DNA from 3 places in the Romboutsia sp. LXY-2 genome. Region 3 is predicted to be linked to each of the others. Evidence: riboswitches for the same ligand, from Rfam matches in the RefSeq annotation. Region 3 holds a riboswitch; each other region holds the start of a gene.
What was found. A riboswitch is a leader RNA that binds a small molecule or an ion and turns the genes downstream of it on or off. The one in region 3 is predicted to bind thiamine pyrophosphate.

Region 1 (7,017 bases), 390 kb from region 3:
TTAAAGAGGAAAATATAGAAAATAAAATAAACTATAAAATATACACTAGTAACTCCAATGATAAGTCTTTAGCAGTACAAAGTAAAATTGATGAAATATTATTAGAATATAAAGATTCAATAATTAGAGGCAAATTAGAAAATGAAGGTTTAGATTCTGAATATATATTGAATCCAGTAAGTTATCAAAATATAGATTTAGCAAAAAGCGAAGAAAAAGCAGGATATCTATTAGGTCAGATATTACCATTTATTCTTATAATGGGAGTATTACTAGGTGCAATATACCCAGCAATAGATGTTATGGCAGGAGAAAAGGAAAGAGGAACATTAGAGACATTGCTTACTTTGCCAATATCGAACTTAGAGCTTATTATAGGTAAGTACCTTTCTGTATCTTTTAGTGCTATTGTAACAGCAATACTAAATATATTATCAATAGCATTGACTCTTGGATTTATGGCTTATTCTCAAGACTTAGCAAATTCTATGGCCATAGAAAGTTTTGATATTACAAAACTAATTGGACCAATAATAGTATGTATAATATGTGTATGTTTATTTGCAATGGTAGTATCAGCTATTAGTTTGTGTATTTGTTCCTTTACAAAAAGCTTTAAAGATGCACAAAACTATGTTACTCCACTTATGTTATTAATTATGATACCATCTTACGCTTGTATGCTTCCAACTTTAAAATTGACTTCTACAACAGCAGTAATTCCTGTAGTAAACATATCATTATTAATAAAAAGTGTAATGTCATTTAATAGTGATTTAGGATTAATATCATTAGTATTAGTTTCAAATATTGCTTTTGTTATTTTATCAGTAGTAGCCTTATCTAAAATATTTAACTCTGAGGAAGTATTATTTGGAGAAAACAAAAGCTTCTCATTCTTAGAAAAAAGATCAAACATCAAAAAAGGAACAATGCCTGCTCCTAGTGATGGTATAGTACTTTATGCAACAGCTCTGCTTGCATTAATTTATGTTGGTAGTATAGTTCAAATGAAATTTAAAATGGCAGGAATAGCCATGACTCAAGGAATGCTTTTATTATTACCATTATTACTTGCTTATTATATTAAAGCTGATTTTAAAAAGGTATTTAGTATAAAACTACCTTCGATAAAACATGTTTTTGGCTCTATAGTTCTTTGGATTGGTGGATATATAATAGCTCTATTAGTATCACAAATATTATTATATTTATTCCCAAGTAACCAAGAAGTTGTGGAATCCTTAAATAAAGCATTATTTATGGAAAACTCATTTATTATTAACTTAATAGTAGTAGCTCTTTTACCAGCAATTTGTGAAGAACTTCTATTTAGAGGATTTATATTTAAATCATTTAATAAAAATGATAAATCACCTAAGAGAGCTATAATATTTAGTGCTATATTATTTGGATCAATGCATATTGACTTTATAAGAATGGTTCCAACAACAATTTTAGGTTTAGTTTTAGCATATAGCGTTTATAAGTCTGGCTCAATATTTGTTGCTATGATGATCCACTTATTAAATAATGGATTATCAGTAGTAGTAACGCACTTAACAAATCAATCTAGTAGTATTGAAGTATCACAAATAAATGCAATATCATTAATACAATCTATTCAAATGATATTAATAGGGATAGTATTTTTATATTTAGGAAGATTACTATTAAAAGATAAAAAGATAAAAAGATAGTTATATATAAGAAAAAAGGTCTGTATTTACAGACCTTTTTGTTTATTTTTTATAGCTTTATAATAACTATTTTTCTATATATATTTACATCCAAGAAACTGATACATCTTTTCTTGGAACTGTTCTTTGGTATTTAACAGCAGGATATCCTATTACCATAGCAGTGATTATTTGTTCTTCACCTTGTAATCCTAAGAATTCTCTCATTTTCTCATTTCCTTGAGATGCTCTTACTAAGAATCCACTATAGAAAGTACCAAGACCTAAAGCATTAGTCATAAGTTCCATATTTGTAGAAGCAAGACCTCCATTTATCGGAGTCTTAGAAACTACAAGTATTACAGCTGGAGCATTAAAGAACACTCTATCATTTTCTTTAGGGTTTTTCTTATAACTTTCATACATTGAAACCCACATTCTTGCATATTTTTCAAATTGCTTTGTTTTTTCATTTAAGTTATTAAGTAAGTATTGACCTTGACCGTGTAATGCTTCTAAAGTTATTTCTTTAAGTTTTTCTAAATCATCTCTTACTACAATATATGAGACATCTTGACTATTCGTTGAAGTTTGAGTAAATCTTCCAGCTTCTACTATTTTATTAAGCTTTTCTATTTCTACATCTTTAGCTTTAAATTGTCTAGTTGATCTTCTAAATTTAATAAAGTTTAATAAATTATCACTATCAACATCAAATTTCTCTTTATCGTATTCTATAACATCATCCATGTTATATTCGTCTGTAGTAATAGCATACTTAGGGCATATTGCTACACAGTGACCACACTTTATACAATTATTATTATTAATATCTGCTTTATTATCTACTAATGATATACACCTTGTAGGACAGTCTTTAATACATAATTCACATGAAATACATTTTTCTTTGTTTACATTCATCATAATATTTAATCTCCTCAAATAAGAATTTGACATAAATTAATAAAATATCTATAATTATTAATTATAGTTTATTTACTATGTTTTTAATTATAGCATTGGTAAATCAGTAATGTCTAATTGAAAATTTTCATACTTATATAACTATTGGTTATATAAACTGTATATAAAACCAATTTATGAAATTATTATAAAATATTTTCTATACTATTAAAGGAGGTAATATGAACTTACAACAGTTAGAGTATTTTAAAACTATTGCAGAAACAGAAAACTTCACTATAGCATCACAAAAATTAGCAGTATCTCAGCCTGCCTTAAGTAAAGCAATAGCAAAATTAGAAGAAGAGCTTGAAGTACCGCTTTTTAAAAAAGAAGGTAGAAATATAAAGCTTACATCCTTTGGAAATATATTTTTAAATCATATAAGTAAAGCATTAGAAGAAATAGAAAAGGGTATAAAGGAATTAAAAAAAATAACCGATGCTGATACGGGAACAATTTCAATTTCTTCAACTTCTAACGTTGGTACGTACTTTATGCCTCTTGTAATTAGTGTATTTTTTAATAATAATCCTAATGCTAAATTCCAGTTTAATTATCAATCAAGAGTAGATATGTTAATGGATTTAAAAAATAGTAATATTGAATTATGCTTTTTTGATACACAAGATTCTATTTCAGAAAATAGCGACATAGAATTTATTCCAATAAAAAAAGAAGAATATGTTTTAATAGTTCCTAAAAATCATAAACTTGCAAATGAAGAAGAAGTTTCTTTAAAAGACTTAAAAGACGAGTATTTTGTTTCATCATGTGAAATAAATGAAGATAAAATGCAGTGGTATAAAAATTCATTAGGATATATACCAAAGATTTCAATTAAACCAAGCAGTTCTACTATATTTGAAGGTTTGGTAGCTACTGGTGCAGGAATAAGTATTATACCTAATACGCCCTTAATAAATAAAAATTTAGTATCAGTAATTAAAATTAAAGAAGAAATAAAAAACAGTATAATATATATGGGTTGGATGAAAAATTCATATCTTTCACCTATATGTAAATCCTTTAAAGACTTTGTAATTTCATCAGATTATGGTAAATAAGAGTTAGCATATACTAACTCTTATTTACGTATAAAAAGCGTTATTATAAAGTAAATATAATCGAAATGGTTTACATAATTTAGTTATAGTTAATTTTAAAAAGATATATTTATTTAATGTATAATAAAAACACAAATGAAAAACCTATTATTACTATATGAATTTCTGAATTTATATTAACAAAATAAAAGGAGAGTAAAAGATGGCTAATATAATAAACACAAATGAATTTGTAAATGAAGTAGAATATAAAGAAGGAGTGGTTGTAGTTGATTTCTTTGCAACATGGTGTGGACCTTGCAAAATGCTTTCACCAGTATTTGAATCATTAGCAGAAGAAATGGAAGACAAAGCAGATTTCTTTAAAGTTGATATAGATGAAAGCATGGATCTTGCACAAAAATTTACAGTAACTACAGTTCCAACTGTAATAGTTTTTAAGGATGGTAAAGAAAAAGATAGATTAGTAGGATTTATTCCTGAAAAAAGCTTAAAAGAAAAAATTGAAGAATACATATAAATCTAATAATTTAATTGATTTTTGTAAAGAATAGAGTTACAATACAATTGTAAAATAAAATATTAGCTAGGGGTGTCGAAAGACTGAGAGATGAAAATCAACCCTTGTACCTGATCTGGATAATGCCAGCGTAGGAAAGCAGATTTATATACTTTTTTGTAATGTAATCAAAAAGCTATGTTCCTATGTGGAATATAGCTTTTTTTAGTATATAAAACTCTCAATCAAGGTATAGCTAAAAATTAGGGGGATAAAATGAATTACTCAACACAAATGGATGCTGCAAAAAAAGGAATAATAACAAAAGAAATGCAAATTGTTGCTACTAAAGAAAGTAAAAAAATAGAGGAAATATTAGAATTAGTAGCAAAAGGACAAATAGCAATACCAGCAAATAAAAATCATAAATCATTAAGTGCTGAAGGTGTTGGAAAAGGCTTAAGAACTAAAATAAATGTTAATTTAGGAATATCTAAAGACTGCTGCGATTATGATAAAGAATTAGAGAAGGTTAGAGTAGCACTTAATATGGGAGCTGAAGCTATAATGGACCTTTCTAATTATGGAAAAACAGAAGGTTTAAGAAAGAATATAGTTAATATGTCAAGTGCAATGATAGGTACTGTGCCTATGTATGATGCCATTGGGTTTTATGATAAAGAATTAAAAGATATTACAGTAGACGAATTTTTTAAAGTAGTTGAGAAACATGGAGAAGATGGTGTGGATTTTATTACTGTACATGCCGGTCTTAATAGAGAGTCTGTTGAAACCTTAAAAAGAAATAAAAGATTAACTCATATAGTTTCAAGAGGTGGATCTCTTTTATATGCTTGGATGGAGCTAAATAATGCAGAAAATCCTTTTTATGAGTATTATGATAGACTACTAGAAATATGTGCACAGTATGATATGACAATATCTTTAGGAGATGCTTTAAGACCTGGTTCAATAAATGATGCAACAGATGCCTGCCAAATAAAAGAATTAATAACATTGGGAGAGCTAACTAAAAGGGCTTGGGAGAAAAATGTACAAATAATAGTAGAAGGTCCTGGTCATATGGCTATAAATGAAATAGAAGCCAATATGGTACTTCAAAAGAAGCTTTGCCATGGAGCACCTTTTTATGTATTAGGTCCAATAGTAACGGATGTAGCTCCAGGATATGACCATATAACTTCTGCAATAGGTGGAGCAATAGCAGCAACCTATGGTGCAGACTTCTTATGTTATGTAACTCCAGCAGAGCATTTAAGACTTCCTGATTTAGACGATATGAAAGAAGGAATAGTAGCAGCTAAGATTGCAGCCCATGCAGCAGATATAGCCAAAGGAGTTAATGGTGCAAAAAATTGGGACTATAAAATGAGTAAAGCAAGAGCTGATATTAACTTTGATGAAATGATAAATTTAGCTCTAGATCCAGAAAAGCCAAGAAAATATAGAGAAAGTTCAATACCTGATGAGAAGGAAAGCTGTACTATGTGTGGTAAAATGTGTTCGATGAGAACTATGAAAAAATTAATGAATGGTGAAAATCCACAACTATAATAAATATTAAATATAATTAAGGGTACCTAGAAGTACCCTTAATTTATTTTATCTTAAAGAAACTATTCCCAAATAGACATTAAAGTTGATTTAAAATCATCTAACTTAGCTTTAACATCAGAAGTAGGTTGTGCTAATATGCCTTCTAGCATTATTGCTGATTCACGGTATGCACTATCTGCATTTGGCATAACAGGATTTGTATATAAATCTTTAGTAGCTTCAGATACTATTGGTGCAACTAAGCTACCAGATTTTTTATATTCATCTGATTCTATTGCGCTCTTTCTTACAGGAATATAACCAGTTTCTTTAGCCCAAGTTATTTGATTTTCTTTAGTTGTTAAAAACTTTAAGTATTCAATAGCTGCAGTTCTTTGCTCAGCTGAAGCATTTGTAAATACATATAAATCAGTTCCTTGTTGCATTCTATGTTTTGCAGGATATGGTACAACACCAACTTCAAACTTATCGCTAACTCCTGAAGTAACAAAACTTTCTCCAGCATTTGATCCTACAAACATACCAATAGTTTCGTTAGCAAAAGGTCCAGATAAGAATTTATCAGTACCAGCTATTCTAAAGTATCCATCTTTTATACCATTTAAGTAATAGTCAACAGCTTTAACTGAAGGTTCACTAGTTGGATCAAATTTTGAATCATATACTACATTTTGATTTTTTAAGTACGTAGTATAATAATTACTTAAAGAATCAAATCCACCACCAACAATTCCTTTTTTTGCTTTTATTTCTTTACATACATTAGTAAATTCCTCATATGTTGTTGGAGCTTTTAATCCTAATTCATCTAACATAGTTTTGTTATACCATAAAACTTCAGTAGATTTATTAAATGGTATTCTATATGTAACACCATCTATTTTTGTAACAGCTCTAAATCCTTCTAATATATCATCATAGTTTTCAAAGCCTATTTTCTCATGATTAATATAGTTATCTAATCCTAGAACTAAGCCATCTTTTATAGGATTTAACATCCAGTCTGGATATGCTTGAGTTAAAGTTGGTAAATTCTTAGGGCTAGCTATTGTTGCAGTAAGCTTTTGTTGTAAGTCTGGATAGCTAGATTGATTTTGTAGGTTTACAGTTATGTTTTTATTACTAGCTGTAAACTCTGATGTTAGCTTCTTTAATGCTTCTTCTTGAGCACCACTCATTGCATGCCAGAAAGTTATTTCTACTGGTGCTGTTATTTCTGTTATAATTT
Region 2 (7,017 bases), on a different contig from region 3:
AGTACCTTTCTGTATCTTTTAGTGCTATTGTAACAGCAATACTAAATATATTATCAATAGCATTGACTCTTGGATTTATGGCTTATTCTCAAGACTTAGCAAATTCTATGGCCATAGAAAGTTTTGATATTACAAAACTAATTGGACCAATAATAGTATGTATAATATGTGTATGTTTATTTGCAATGGTAGTATCAGCTATTAGTTTGTGTATTTGTTCCTTTACAAAAAGCTTTAAAGATGCACAAAACTATGTTACTCCACTTATGTTATTAATTATGATACCATCTTACGCTTGTATGCTTCCAACTTTAAAATTGACTTCTACAACAGCAGTAATTCCTGTAGTAAACATATCATTATTAATAAAAAGTGTAATGTCATTTAATAGTGATTTAGGATTAATATCATTAGTATTAGTTTCAAATATTGCTTTTGTTATTTTATCAGTAGTAGCCTTATCTAAAATATTTAACTCTGAGGAAGTATTATTTGGAGAAAACAAAAGCTTCTCATTCTTAGAAAAAAGATCAAACATCAAAAAAGGAACAATGCCTGCTCCTAGTGATGGTATAGTACTTTATGCAACAGCTCTGCTTGCATTAATTTATGTTGGTAGTATAGTTCAAATGAAATTTAAAATGGCAGGAATAGCCATGACTCAAGGAATGCTTTTATTATTACCATTATTACTTGCTTATTATATTAAAGCTGATTTTAAAAAGGTATTTAGTATAAAACTACCTTCGATAAAACATGTTTTTGGCTCTATAGTTCTTTGGATTGGTGGATATATAATAGCTCTATTAGTATCACAAATATTATTATATTTATTCCCAAGTAACCAAGAAGTTGTGGAATCCTTAAATAAAGCATTATTTATGGAAAACTCATTTATTATTAACTTAATAGTAGTAGCTCTTTTACCAGCAATTTGTGAAGAACTTCTATTTAGAGGATTTATATTTAAATCATTTAATAAAAATGATAAATCACCTAAGAGAGCTATAATATTTAGTGCTATATTATTTGGATCAATGCATATTGACTTTATAAGAATGGTTCCAACAACAATTTTAGGTTTAGTTTTAGCATATAGCGTTTATAAGTCTGGCTCAATATTTGTTGCTATGATGATCCACTTATTAAATAATGGATTATCAGTAGTAGTAACGCACTTAACAAATCAATCTAGTAGTATTGAAGTATCACAAATAAATGCAATATCATTAATACAATCTATTCAAATGATATTAATAGGGATAGTATTTTTATATTTAGGAAGATTACTATTAAAAGATAAAAAGATAAAAAGATAGTTATATATAAGAAAAAAGGTCTGTATTTACAGACCTTTTTGTTTATTTTTTATAGCTTTATAATAACTATTTTTCTATATATATTTACATCCAAGAAACTGATACATCTTTTCTTGGAACTGTTCTTTGGTATTTAACAGCAGGATATCCTATTACCATAGCAGTGATTATTTGTTCTTCACCTTGTAATCCTAAGAATTCTCTCATTTTCTCATTTCCTTGAGATGCTCTTACTAAGAATCCACTATAGAAAGTACCAAGACCTAAAGCATTAGTCATAAGTTCCATATTTGTAGAAGCAAGACCTCCATTTATCGGAGTCTTAGAAACTACAAGTATTACAGCTGGAGCATTAAAGAACACTCTATCATTTTCTTTAGGGTTTTTCTTATAACTTTCATACATTGAAACCCACATTCTTGCATATTTTTCAAATTGCTTTGTTTTTTCATTTAAGTTATTAAGTAAGTATTGACCTTGACCGTGTAATGCTTCTAAAGTTATTTCTTTAAGTTTTTCTAAATCATCTCTTACTACAATATATGAGACATCTTGACTATTCGTTGAAGTTTGAGTAAATCTTCCAGCTTCTACTATTTTATTAAGCTTTTCTATTTCTACATCTTTAGCTTTAAATTGTCTAGTTGATCTTCTAAATTTAATAAAGTTTAATAAATTATCACTATCAACATCAAATTTCTCTTTATCGTATTCTATAACATCATCCATGTTATATTCGTCTGTAGTAATAGCATACTTAGGGCATATTGCTACACAGTGACCACACTTTATACAATTATTATTATTAATATCTGCTTTATTATCTACTAATGATATACACCTTGTAGGACAGTCTTTAATACATAATTCACATGAAATACATTTTTCTTTGTTTACATTCATCATAATATTTAATCTCCTCAAATAAGAATTTGACATAAATTAATAAAATATCTATAATTATTAATTATAGTTTATTTACTATGTTTTTAATTATAGCATTGGTAAATCAGTAATGTCTAATTGAAAATTTTCATACTTATATAACTATTGGTTATATAAACTGTATATAAAACCAATTTATGAAATTATTATAAAATATTTTCTATACTATTAAAGGAGGTAATATGAACTTACAACAGTTAGAGTATTTTAAAACTATTGCAGAAACAGAAAACTTCACTATAGCATCACAAAAATTAGCAGTATCTCAGCCTGCCTTAAGTAAAGCAATAGCAAAATTAGAAGAAGAGCTTGAAGTACCGCTTTTTAAAAAAGAAGGTAGAAATATAAAGCTTACATCCTTTGGAAATATATTTTTAAATCATATAAGTAAAGCATTAGAAGAAATAGAAAAGGGTATAAAGGAATTAAAAAAAATAACCGATGCTGATACGGGAACAATTTCAATTTCTTCAACTTCTAACGTTGGTACGTACTTTATGCCTCTTGTAATTAGTGTATTTTTTAATAATAATCCTAATGCTAAATTCCAGTTTAATTATCAATCAAGAGTAGATATGTTAATGGATTTAAAAAATAGTAATATTGAATTATGCTTTTTTGATACACAAGATTCTATTTCAGAAAATAGCGACATAGAATTTATTCCAATAAAAAAAGAAGAATATGTTTTAATAGTTCCTAAAAATCATAAACTTGCAAATGAAGAAGAAGTTTCTTTAAAAGACTTAAAAGACGAGTATTTTGTTTCATCATGTGAAATAAATGAAGATAAAATGCAGTGGTATAAAAATTCATTAGGATATATACCAAAGATTTCAATTAAACCAAGCAGTTCTACTATATTTGAAGGTTTGGTAGCTACTGGTGCAGGAATAAGTATTATACCTAATACGCCCTTAATAAATAAAAATTTAGTATCAGTAATTAAAATTAAAGAAGAAATAAAAAACAGTATAATATATATGGGTTGGATGAAAAATTCATATCTTTCACCTATATGTAAATCCTTTAAAGACTTTGTAATTTCATCAGATTATGGTAAATAAGAGTTAGCATATACTAACTCTTATTTACGTATAAAAAGCGTTATTATAAAGTAAATATAATCGAAATGGTTTACATAATTTAGTTATAGTTAATTTTAAAAAGATATATTTATTTAATGTATAATAAAAACACAAATGAAAAACCTATTATTACTATATGAATTTCTGAATTTATATTAACAAAATAAAAGGAGAGTAAAAGATGGCTAATATAATAAACACAAATGAATTTGTAAATGAAGTAGAATATAAAGAAGGAGTGGTTGTAGTTGATTTCTTTGCAACATGGTGTGGACCTTGCAAAATGCTTTCACCAGTATTTGAATCATTAGCAGAAGAAATGGAAGACAAAGCAGATTTCTTTAAAGTTGATATAGATGAAAGCATGGATCTTGCACAAAAATTTACAGTAACTACAGTTCCAACTGTAATAGTTTTTAAGGATGGTAAAGAAAAAGATAGATTAGTAGGATTTATTCCTGAAAAAAGCTTAAAAGAAAAAATTGAAGAATACATATAAATCTAATAATTTAATTGATTTTTGTAAAGAATAGAGTTACAATACAATTGTAAAATAAAATATTAGCTAGGGGTGTCGAAAGACTGAGAGATGAAAATCAACCCTTGTACCTGATCTGGATAATGCCAGCGTAGGAAAGCAGATTTATATACTTTTTTGTAATGTAATCAAAAAGCTATGTTCCTATGTGGAATATAGCTTTTTTTAGTATATAAAACTCTCAATCAAGGTATAGCTAAAAATTAGGGGGATAAAATGAATTACTCAACACAAATGGATGCTGCAAAAAAAGGAATAATAACAAAAGAAATGCAAATTGTTGCTACTAAAGAAAGTAAAAAAATAGAGGAAATATTAGAATTAGTAGCAAAAGGACAAATAGCAATACCAGCAAATAAAAATCATAAATCATTAAGTGCTGAAGGTGTTGGAAAAGGCTTAAGAACTAAAATAAATGTTAATTTAGGAATATCTAAAGACTGCTGCGATTATGATAAAGAATTAGAGAAGGTTAGAGTAGCACTTAATATGGGAGCTGAAGCTATAATGGACCTTTCTAATTATGGAAAAACAGAAGGTTTAAGAAAGAATATAGTTAATATGTCAAGTGCAATGATAGGTACTGTGCCTATGTATGATGCCATTGGGTTTTATGATAAAGAATTAAAAGATATTACAGTAGACGAATTTTTTAAAGTAGTTGAGAAACATGGAGAAGATGGTGTGGATTTTATTACTGTACATGCCGGTCTTAATAGAGAGTCTGTTGAAACCTTAAAAAGAAATAAAAGATTAACTCATATAGTTTCAAGAGGTGGATCTCTTTTATATGCTTGGATGGAGCTAAATAATGCAGAAAATCCTTTTTATGAGTATTATGATAGACTACTAGAAATATGTGCACAGTATGATATGACAATATCTTTAGGAGATGCTTTAAGACCTGGTTCAATAAATGATGCAACAGATGCCTGCCAAATAAAAGAATTAATAACATTGGGAGAGCTAACTAAAAGGGCTTGGGAGAAAAATGTACAAATAATAGTAGAAGGTCCTGGTCATATGGCTATAAATGAAATAGAAGCCAATATGGTACTTCAAAAGAAGCTTTGCCATGGAGCACCTTTTTATGTATTAGGTCCAATAGTAACGGATGTAGCTCCAGGATATGACCATATAACTTCTGCAATAGGTGGAGCAATAGCAGCAACCTATGGTGCAGACTTCTTATGTTATGTAACTCCAGCAGAGCATTTAAGACTTCCTGATTTAGACGATATGAAAGAAGGAATAGTAGCAGCTAAGATTGCAGCCCATGCAGCAGATATAGCCAAAGGAGTTAATGGTGCAAAAAATTGGGACTATAAAATGAGTAAAGCAAGAGCTGATATTAACTTTGATGAAATGATAAATTTAGCTCTAGATCCAGAAAAGCCAAGAAAATATAGAGAAAGTTCAATACCTGATGAGAAGGAAAGCTGTACTATGTGTGGTAAAATGTGTTCGATGAGAACTATGAAAAAATTAATGAATGGTGAAAATCCACAACTATAATAAATATTAAATATAATTAAGGGTACCTAGAAGTACCCTTAATTTATTTTATCTTAAAGAAACTATTCCCAAATAGACATTAAAGTTGATTTAAAATCATCTAACTTAGCTTTAACATCAGAAGTAGGTTGTGCTAATATGCCTTCTAGCATTATTGCTGATTCACGGTATGCACTATCTGCATTTGGCATAACAGGATTTGTATATAAATCTTTAGTAGCTTCAGATACTATTGGTGCAACTAAGCTACCAGATTTTTTATATTCATCTGATTCTATTGCGCTCTTTCTTACAGGAATATAACCAGTTTCTTTAGCCCAAGTTATTTGATTTTCTTTAGTTGTTAAAAACTTTAAGTATTCAATAGCTGCAGTTCTTTGCTCAGCTGAAGCATTTGTAAATACATATAAATCAGTTCCTTGTTGCATTCTATGTTTTGCAGGATATGGTACAACACCAACTTCAAACTTATCGCTAACTCCTGAAGTAACAAAACTTTCTCCAGCATTTGATCCTACAAACATACCAATAGTTTCGTTAGCAAAAGGTCCAGATAAGAATTTATCAGTACCAGCTATTCTAAAGTATCCATCTTTTATACCATTTAAGTAATAGTCAACAGCTTTAACTGAAGGTTCACTAGTTGGATCAAATTTTGAATCATATACTACATTTTGATTTTTTAAGTACGTAGTATAATAATTACTTAAAGAATCAAATCCACCACCAACAATTCCTTTTTTTGCTTTTATTTCTTTACATACATTAGTAAATTCCTCATATGTTGTTGGAGCTTTTAATCCTAATTCATCTAACATAGTTTTGTTATACCATAAAACTTCAGTAGATTTATTAAATGGTATTCTATATGTAACACCATCTATTTTTGTAACAGCTCTAAATCCTTCTAATATATCATCATAGTTTTCAAAGCCTATTTTCTCATGATTAATATAGTTATCTAATCCTAGAACTAAGCCATCTTTTATAGGATTTAACATCCAGTCTGGATATGCTTGAGTTAAAGTTGGTAAATTCTTAGGGCTAGCTATTGTTGCAGTAAGCTTTTGTTGTAAGTCTGGATAGCTAGATTGATTTTGTAGGTTTACAGTTATGTTTTTATTACTAGCTGTAAACTCTGATGTTAGCTTCTTTAATGCTTCTTCTTGAGCACCACTCATTGCATGCCAGAAAGTTATTTCTACTGGTGCTGTTATTTCTGTTATAATTTCTTCATTGGCTGGTTGTTCTGCTTTTTTGTTACTACATCCTGTCATTAAACCTAATGACAGTAAACAAACTAATAATTTTTTAGATACTTTCATTTTTTCCTCCTTAAATAGTTTGATTTTTCTTTGGTAATAATACATCCCCATGCTCGTTATATAATTTTTCAGGACGATAAGAGTGTATTGGAATAAGAAGCCTTGGCTTAATTAAATTAATTATTTTAATTAAGTCATTTGGATGAGCATGCCCGCTACAGCCAATCCTAATAAATTTAATACCTCTATCTTCAAAGTTTTTAATAAATGGAGCATAGGATGGGTCAAACTCACCAAGTGGTGTTGCATTTGAGTGGATATATAGTCCACCTTTTTTTAATTTGTCT
Region 3 (7,017 bases):
CATTTTGATAGTAGAATGGGGGATAAGAATGGTTAATGAAAATATACTTACCATGATAGGAAACACACCTATGTATAAATTAAACAAAATATCAAACGGCAATGTTTACGTTAAGCTTGAGAAATACAATCCAGGAGGGAGCGTAAAGGATAGGGCGGTTTACTTTATGATAGAAGGGCTAGAGAATAAAGGACTTCTTAAAAAAGGTGATGTGCTTATAGAGGCAACCAGTGGTAATACAGGGATTGCCTTAGCAATGATTGGTAGAATAAAAGGATATGAAGTAATTATTGTAATGCCAGAGACTATGAGCATTGAGAGAAGAGAAATAATGAAAGCATATGGAGCAAAATTAATTTTAACAGATGGTAAATTAGGAATGAGTGGAGCTATAAAAAAAGCAGAAGAATTAATAATTAAAAACTCAAATTATAAAAGCTTAAATCAATTTGATAACCCTGACAATCCTAAGGCTCACTATGAAACTACGGGTGTTGAAATTATTAAACAAGTAGCAGATGTTGATTTATTTGTGTGCGGAGTCGGAACTGGAGGTACATTAAGTGGAGTAGGAAAATATTTAAAAGAGAAAAAAACTGAAATGAAAATTATTGGGGTAGAGCCTAAAAATTCACCAGTGATATCAAATGGTAAAAGTGGAGCTCATAAAATACAAGGAATAGGAGCAGGGTTTATACCAAATAACTACGATGCTGAATTAGTTGATTTAATTATGACTATAGATGATGAGGAAGCTTATGAGGGTGTTAAGCTAATGGCAGAAAAAGAAGGTATTTTAGTTGGAATATCATCAGGTGCTAATATTATGGCAGCGCTGAAATTATCTCAAATGTATCCAAATATTAATATTGTTACTATAGCACCAGATGGATTAGATAAATACATGTCATTAGGCATATTTAATAATTAATTATATTTAAATACTATAAATCATTATAAGTATTAGACATTGGAGGGGAAAAGTTTGTTTAGAAAAATAAATAAGGATATAGAATATATAATGGAAAATGACCCTGCAGCAAGAAGTAAAATAGAGGTAATACTATTATATCCATCTATACATGCAAGGTTATTTCATTTGTTATCACACTGGTTATACAATAAAAAGTTATTTTTTTTAGGAAGATTTATATCTCAATTAGCAAGGTTTTTAACAGGTATTGAAATTCATCCAGGAGCAACATTAGGAGAAGGTATATTAATTGATCATGGAATGGGAGTAGTTATAGGCGAAACAGCAGAGGTAGGTAATAGAGTTACAATATACCATGGAAGTACCTTAGGAGGCACAGGTAAGGATAAAGGAAAGAGGCATCCAACGGTAGGAGATAATGTTATTATTGGATCTGGCGCAAAAGTACTAGGGCCAATTAAAATAGGTTCAAACTCTAAAATAGGTGCTAATGCTGTTGTAATAAAAGATGTTCCAGAAGGTGCTACGGTAGTAGGAGTAGCAGCAAATACAGTTCGAATTAATGGAGAAAAAATATAATGTAAATATTAAATTATGTGGCTTTAATATCTTTAGTTGATATTAGAGCCTTTTTATGTGTAAAATAAATTATAAAGAATAATAGGTATTAAATATTTATTAACTTTTAGATTAATTTAATCATAAATAATAGTTTGGGGGAAATATGCATTTTACATATATAATAAGATGTAAGGATAACACTTTATATACGGGATACACGACTGATATAAATAGAAGAATGAAAGAACATGAAAAAGGAATTAATTCTAAGTATACAAAGTCAAAAGGTATAAACAAATTAGAAGTATTCTTTATTAGTGACTCAAGAAGTAAAGCTATGAAGCTAGAGAGTTTAATTAAAAAGCAGTCTAGATTAAAAAAATTATGGATAATAAATAATGGAAATGAATTTATTTCACAACTTGAAAATAAAGAAGATTATAAGTTAGGAAGTATGGAATAAATAATTTAGTCATATTTATATTAATTATATTGAAATTTAAAACTAAAAGTAGCTGAAATATGAAATGAATAAAAATAATAGAAGACTAGAATTAATTCTAGTCTTCTATTCATTTTAAAGAGTTACAAATATAAAGATAAATTATATAACTAATTTTTTACTAAGGTACCTTCATTTAATAATTCAAAGCCTTCTTCATTTACAAGGAAATCATATAATTCAAAGGCATCGTATTTACAAAAATTATCTAAACAGAATCGTGTATCTTCTTCTAACTTATCGAATTCATCATAGTAATCAAATGTTACTGCCATTTTTACCATGTAGTCTCTAAGTTTATCCATATCAACTAGTTTATATGCATATTCTATTTCAAGTTCTTTTCTATCTATCATGTTCTTAACTACATTTAATAAGTATTTCTTATCATCAAAATTTATTATTATTGGATTAACATTGTTTTTGATATCAACTATCTTTGATTTAAGCTCAGAAAAACATTCACTTAAATTATTCATAACAAATGATTCATATCCACTTTGGTTAAATAAACCTTGAACATCTGATATTAATAGATTATTCATATGACTTCTAAACATTAATAATCCAAAGTTATTATAAGTAGGGTCTTCAACCGGTTCTCCACTTTGTGTTTCAAATATTGGGTGAAGATGTTTGTGATATTTAGCTATTGAGCATCTAAATAAATCGCCTTCACGACCTTCAGGTAGACTATTAATAATAAAATCATCCATGTCGCTTCCTAAAAAGACTTTTTTATTTAATAATATATCTTTTATTTTATCTATACTTTCTTTATAAATATCTAAATTATCTTCTTTAACTAGTATTTTTAATATTATCTCTTTATATATTTTATTTAAAATATTGTTTAACTCTAAATTGTAGTCGTATTTCATATTGTTGCCTCCATTGATTATGATATTAGCTATATACCCTAAAAAACGAGAAGTAATCTTATTAAAATAAAATTATAAAAGAAAAATATGTGTCTAAGGATTATCTGAAGAATAACTAAATGTTGACATTAAAGTCAAAAGTATTATAATTAACTTGTAAAGAGAATAGCTAGGGGAGCCAATGGCTGAGAGGAAATATCCGACCCTTATACCTGAACTGGGTAATGCCAGCGTAGGAAAGCTTATATATTGTAATCATGGAGTTATCTTCGATATTAATTGTTAGTAGCTTATACCATGGATAAAATATAAGTTTATCTATAGGTATGTTATTATGATTTATATTTTAGATAACTTTTTTATGCAAAATTTAAGGGGGACAGGAATGAGAAATTACCAAATACCAACATTAACAATAGCTGGTTCAGACTCAAGTGGAGGAGCAGGTGTACAAGCTGATTTAAAAGCATTTAGTGCAATAGGTACATATGGGATGAGTGTAATAACAGCAATTACTGCTCAAAACACACAAGGAGTTTTTGAAGTTGAAGAATTAAGTCAAAATATAATAAAAAAGCAAATAGAAGTAGTATTTAATGACATAAGACCTAAAGCTACAAAAATAGGTATGGTATCAAGTCCAGAAATAATACTTGAAATAGCTAATACTTTAAAGAAGTACAATCCAGAAAATTTAGTTGTAGACCCAGTTATGATATCAAAGAGTGGGTTTTCACTGCTTAGAAAAGAAGCAAAAAAAAATCTAATAAAGTATTTAATACCAATGGCATACATTATAACTCCAAATGTTCCTGAAGCTGAAGAGATTACTGGTATGAAGATAAATACTTTAGACGATATGAAAATAGCTGGTGAGAAAATTCTAGAAATGGGACCTAAGCATGTGCTAATGAAAGGCGGCCACTTAGAGGGAGATGCTATAGATATATTAATGGGAAAAGATATATATGAAGTTTACGAAAGTAAAAGGTTAGATAGAAAAAATACTCATGGTACAGGATGTACTATATCTTCAGCTATAGCTTCACACTTAGCGTTAGGATATGATATAAAGGAATCAGTATCTTTAAGTAAGACATATATTACTGATGCAATAAAAAATAGCTTTGATATTGGACATGGTGTAGGACCAGTACATCATTTTTATAAATTTGAAAAATAATCGTTGGAGGAATTAGATAATTCTAATATTAATATTATGAAAAATAAATTAAAAGAAGATTTAAAACTATACTTAGTAACCGATAGTGATATCTTAAAAAATAGAGATTTTTATAAGTGTATAGAAGATGCATTAAAAGGTGGAGTAACTATGGTTCAACTAAGAGAGAAAGATGCATCTGGAAAAGAATTTTTAGAAAAAGCGTTAAAGTTAAGAGAATTAACTAAAAAATATAATACCACATTCATTATAAATGATAGAGTAGATATTGCATTGCTTTGTGATGCAGATGGAGTACATGTAGGCCAAAGTGATATAGATGCGAAACATGTAAGAACTTTAATAGGTCCAGATAAGATACTTGGAGTTTCAGCTAGAGATATTGAAGAAGCAAGAGCTGCTTATGAGAATGGTGCTGATTATATAGGTGTAGGAGCTATGTATTCAACATCAACAAAACTTGACGCTAAGTCAGTTTCTTTTGATACAGTAAAAGCTATAAAGGAAAATACTAATATGCCAATAGTTCTTATAGGTGGTATAAATTTAGATAATTTTGAAGAATTGAAAAGTTTAAACTGCGATGGATATGCAATAGTATCAGCCATATTAAAAGCAAATGACATATACTTAGAAACAAAAAAGTGGACAGAAAAAAATTAATCAATAAAAAATAATACTAGCAAAATAAATAGGATATGTAAGATTTTAATCTTCACATATCCTATCTTTATATTAACCTACTACATAGGAGGAATAATATTTTCTAGAGTACTATTTTTTATAAGGAACTTTTTTAGGTGGTATATATTGTTCCTTTGTTTGTCCAGCAGGACCTTGAGTACCAGTATCTCCCTTAGGACCTTGAGGACCCATCGGTCCAGTAGGGCCTTGAGAACCAGTGTCACCTTTAGGGCCTTGAGGACCCATTGGTCCAGTCGGACCAGCAGGGCCTTGAGAGCCAGTATCTCCCTTAGGACCTTTACTTCCTGTACCAGTAGAACCTGCTACGCCAGTATCACCTTGAGGACCCTTAGGGCCAGCAGGACCTTGAGGACCCATAGGACCCATAGGACCAGCAGGGCCTTGAGGACCTACATCACCCTTATCCCCTTTAGGACCTTTAGAGCCGGCTGAACCAGAAGAACCAGCAGGACCTTGAGGACCTATATCACCTTTGTCCCCTTTAGGCCCTTTAGGACCCATTGGTCCAGCAGGACCTTGTGGGCCAGCCACGCCAGCTCCAGAACCAACATTACATAATGGATTTACATAAACTTCTTTTCCTAAATCTACATATTGAATAGATGATAATTTTACATATATAGGCCCCTTACCAGAAGCAGTTTTCCCCATAACTGCACAGTGATTAACTTCACATATTTTTAATCTTAAAATACAGTCACTGTCTTCTAATTTTAATCCTACGACTCTACCTATAGAATGGCATAATAAATTATACATTAGCATATCGCAGCAATCAACTGGATATACGAATATAGGTGGCATAGGTTTTGTCTTTTTGCTAGTAGAGCAAGGTTTCTTATTAGTTTCATGTTTTTCCATACATTTACACTGTTTCAGTTCTTTACATGAACATTCAGTATGGCAAAGATTAGCTTTATTCGTACAGTCTTTATGCATATACAACACTCCATGTTAATTTTTTTTAGTAGATATTCTACATAGTATAGTTATATGATTAAAAGACCAAAAATGGGACATTATATACTACATTAGATTTAGTCAAAGTTCTGCAAAAAAGGATATAATTTATAGTAAGTTAATAGAAGGTCTACCATCTTGCCATAGCTTTTAGTGCCTTCTTTTACTCCATTTGATTTTAAGTATGCATCGTTAAAGTCATTTGAAATCTCATCGATTTTTCCTTCGTATTTTTTCCAAAAGGCCCTATTATTTTCTAAATCCTTTAATACGTCGTCGCTAATAGCTCTAGAAAGTTTTTCGTAAGTTTCATAGTCAACGTTTCTAAAAGCAGATGTTGTATGATTCAATGCTAAGATATATCCAGAGTATTTAAAATCTATATCTGGATGATTTATACTTGCTAAATATGCTATAAAGTTTGCTTCATCCTCACTTGCAAAACCTCTTTGATGGGCCATCTCATGAGTAACTGTTGAGGGTATATATATATCAGGTATTTTGATGTTCACATTTGCTTCTCCTGTCCATGGGAAATAGATACCCGTTATTCCGGTGTAACACATAAGATTTGAAGATATAACATATTTTGGACTTCCGTAACTTCCTGAAACAGATGGAATAATATCTAAAATATTATCGTATCCAAGTTGTGCTCTTGAAATAATTCCTATATAATCTGAATTTCCTTTCATTATTTTATTACTATCTTCACTGACTAGTTTTCTAGTATTGTTTGCATTATCTATTAAATACTTATATAAATTCGCCAGATCTTCTGTTGAGTTATTTGGGATTGATATATTTGTCTTATTAATATCATTATAATTCTCTACTAATGTAGCCTGTAAAGGCATTCTATTGTAGTTTATGCCCCATAATATTACAAAAATAAAATATGCAATAGAAAAAGCACATAATAAATTTAAAATAAAATTCTGAAGAAGGGGCTTTAACTTATTTCTATGAAAGATAGCTATGTAAATAAAATATATTAAAATAGACACTAAGGAAATTACTAAAATATACATTGTAAGTTCATATAGTGAAAATGGTATAATCCCAGTAATTTTGCTCAATACTTGAACTATAACCTTATTGATACTTGTTGAGTAATATTTCTCAACCAAACCAGGAAATTTGGAGCAAATATAATTAATTATTATAGCTATAGGGAATAGTAGGATTGAACGAGCTCTTAATTTCATTAATTTACACCTCCGTAAAAGTTATTATAACAACATTATAGCAATAATAAAAATATTAAGAAATAAATATTATATAGTTCATA

Region 1: linked by a shared signal. The riboswitch ahead of thiC (phosphomethylpyrimidine synthase ThiC) and the one ahead of thiD (bifunctional hydroxymethylpyrimidine kinase/phosphomethylpyrimidine kinase) in region 3 are both predicted to bind thiamine pyrophosphate.
Region 2: linked by a shared signal. The riboswitch ahead of thiC (phosphomethylpyrimidine synthase ThiC) and the one ahead of thiD (bifunctional hydroxymethylpyrimidine kinase/phosphomethylpyrimidine kinase) in region 3 are both predicted to bind thiamine pyrophosphate.

Annotation. Positions count from the first base shown of each region.
Region 1 is NZ_JBKFGI010000003.1:490,320-497,336, forward strand. Features, by position in the region: gene ACI48P_RS08095 (ABC transporter permease subunit/CPBP intramembrane protease) at 1-1,700, shown strand, start outside; gene ACI48P_RS08100 (nitroreductase family protein) at 1,785-2,606, opposite strand; gene ACI48P_RS08105 (LysR family transcriptional regulator) at 2,828-3,712, shown strand; gene trxA (thioredoxin) at 3,915-4,232, shown strand; TPP riboswitch at 4,291-4,386, shown strand; gene thiC (phosphomethylpyrimidine synthase ThiC) at 4,488-5,786, shown strand; gene ACI48P_RS08120 (ABC transporter substrate-binding protein) at 5,849-7,017, opposite strand, start outside.
Region 2 is NZ_JBKFGI010000004.1:161,778-168,794, forward strand. Features, by position in the region: gene ACI48P_RS09075 (ABC transporter permease subunit/CPBP intramembrane protease) at 1-1,319, shown strand, start outside; gene ACI48P_RS09080 (nitroreductase family protein) at 1,404-2,225, opposite strand; gene ACI48P_RS09085 (LysR family transcriptional regulator) at 2,447-3,331, shown strand; gene trxA (thioredoxin) at 3,534-3,851, shown strand; TPP riboswitch at 3,910-4,005, shown strand; gene thiC (phosphomethylpyrimidine synthase ThiC) at 4,107-5,405, shown strand; gene ACI48P_RS09100 (ABC transporter substrate-binding protein) at 5,468-6,730, opposite strand; gene ACI48P_RS09105 (MBL fold metallo-hydrolase) at 6,741-7,017, opposite strand, start outside.
Region 3 is NZ_JBKFGI010000003.1:104,639-111,655, forward strand. Features, by position in the region: gene cysK (cysteine synthase A) at 29-931, shown strand; gene epsC (serine O-acetyltransferase EpsC) at 986-1,513, shown strand; gene ACI48P_RS06345 (GIY-YIG nuclease family protein) at 1,659-1,958, shown strand; gene ACI48P_RS06350 (hypothetical protein) at 2,108-2,878, opposite strand; TPP riboswitch at 3,040-3,134, shown strand; gene thiD (bifunctional hydroxymethylpyrimidine kinase/phosphomethylpyrimidine kinase) at 3,264-4,061, shown strand; gene thiE (thiamine phosphate synthase) at 4,065-4,724, shown strand; gene ACI48P_RS06365 (hypothetical protein) at 4,836-5,705, opposite strand; gene ACI48P_RS06370 (DUF3810 domain-containing protein) at 5,804-6,934, opposite strand.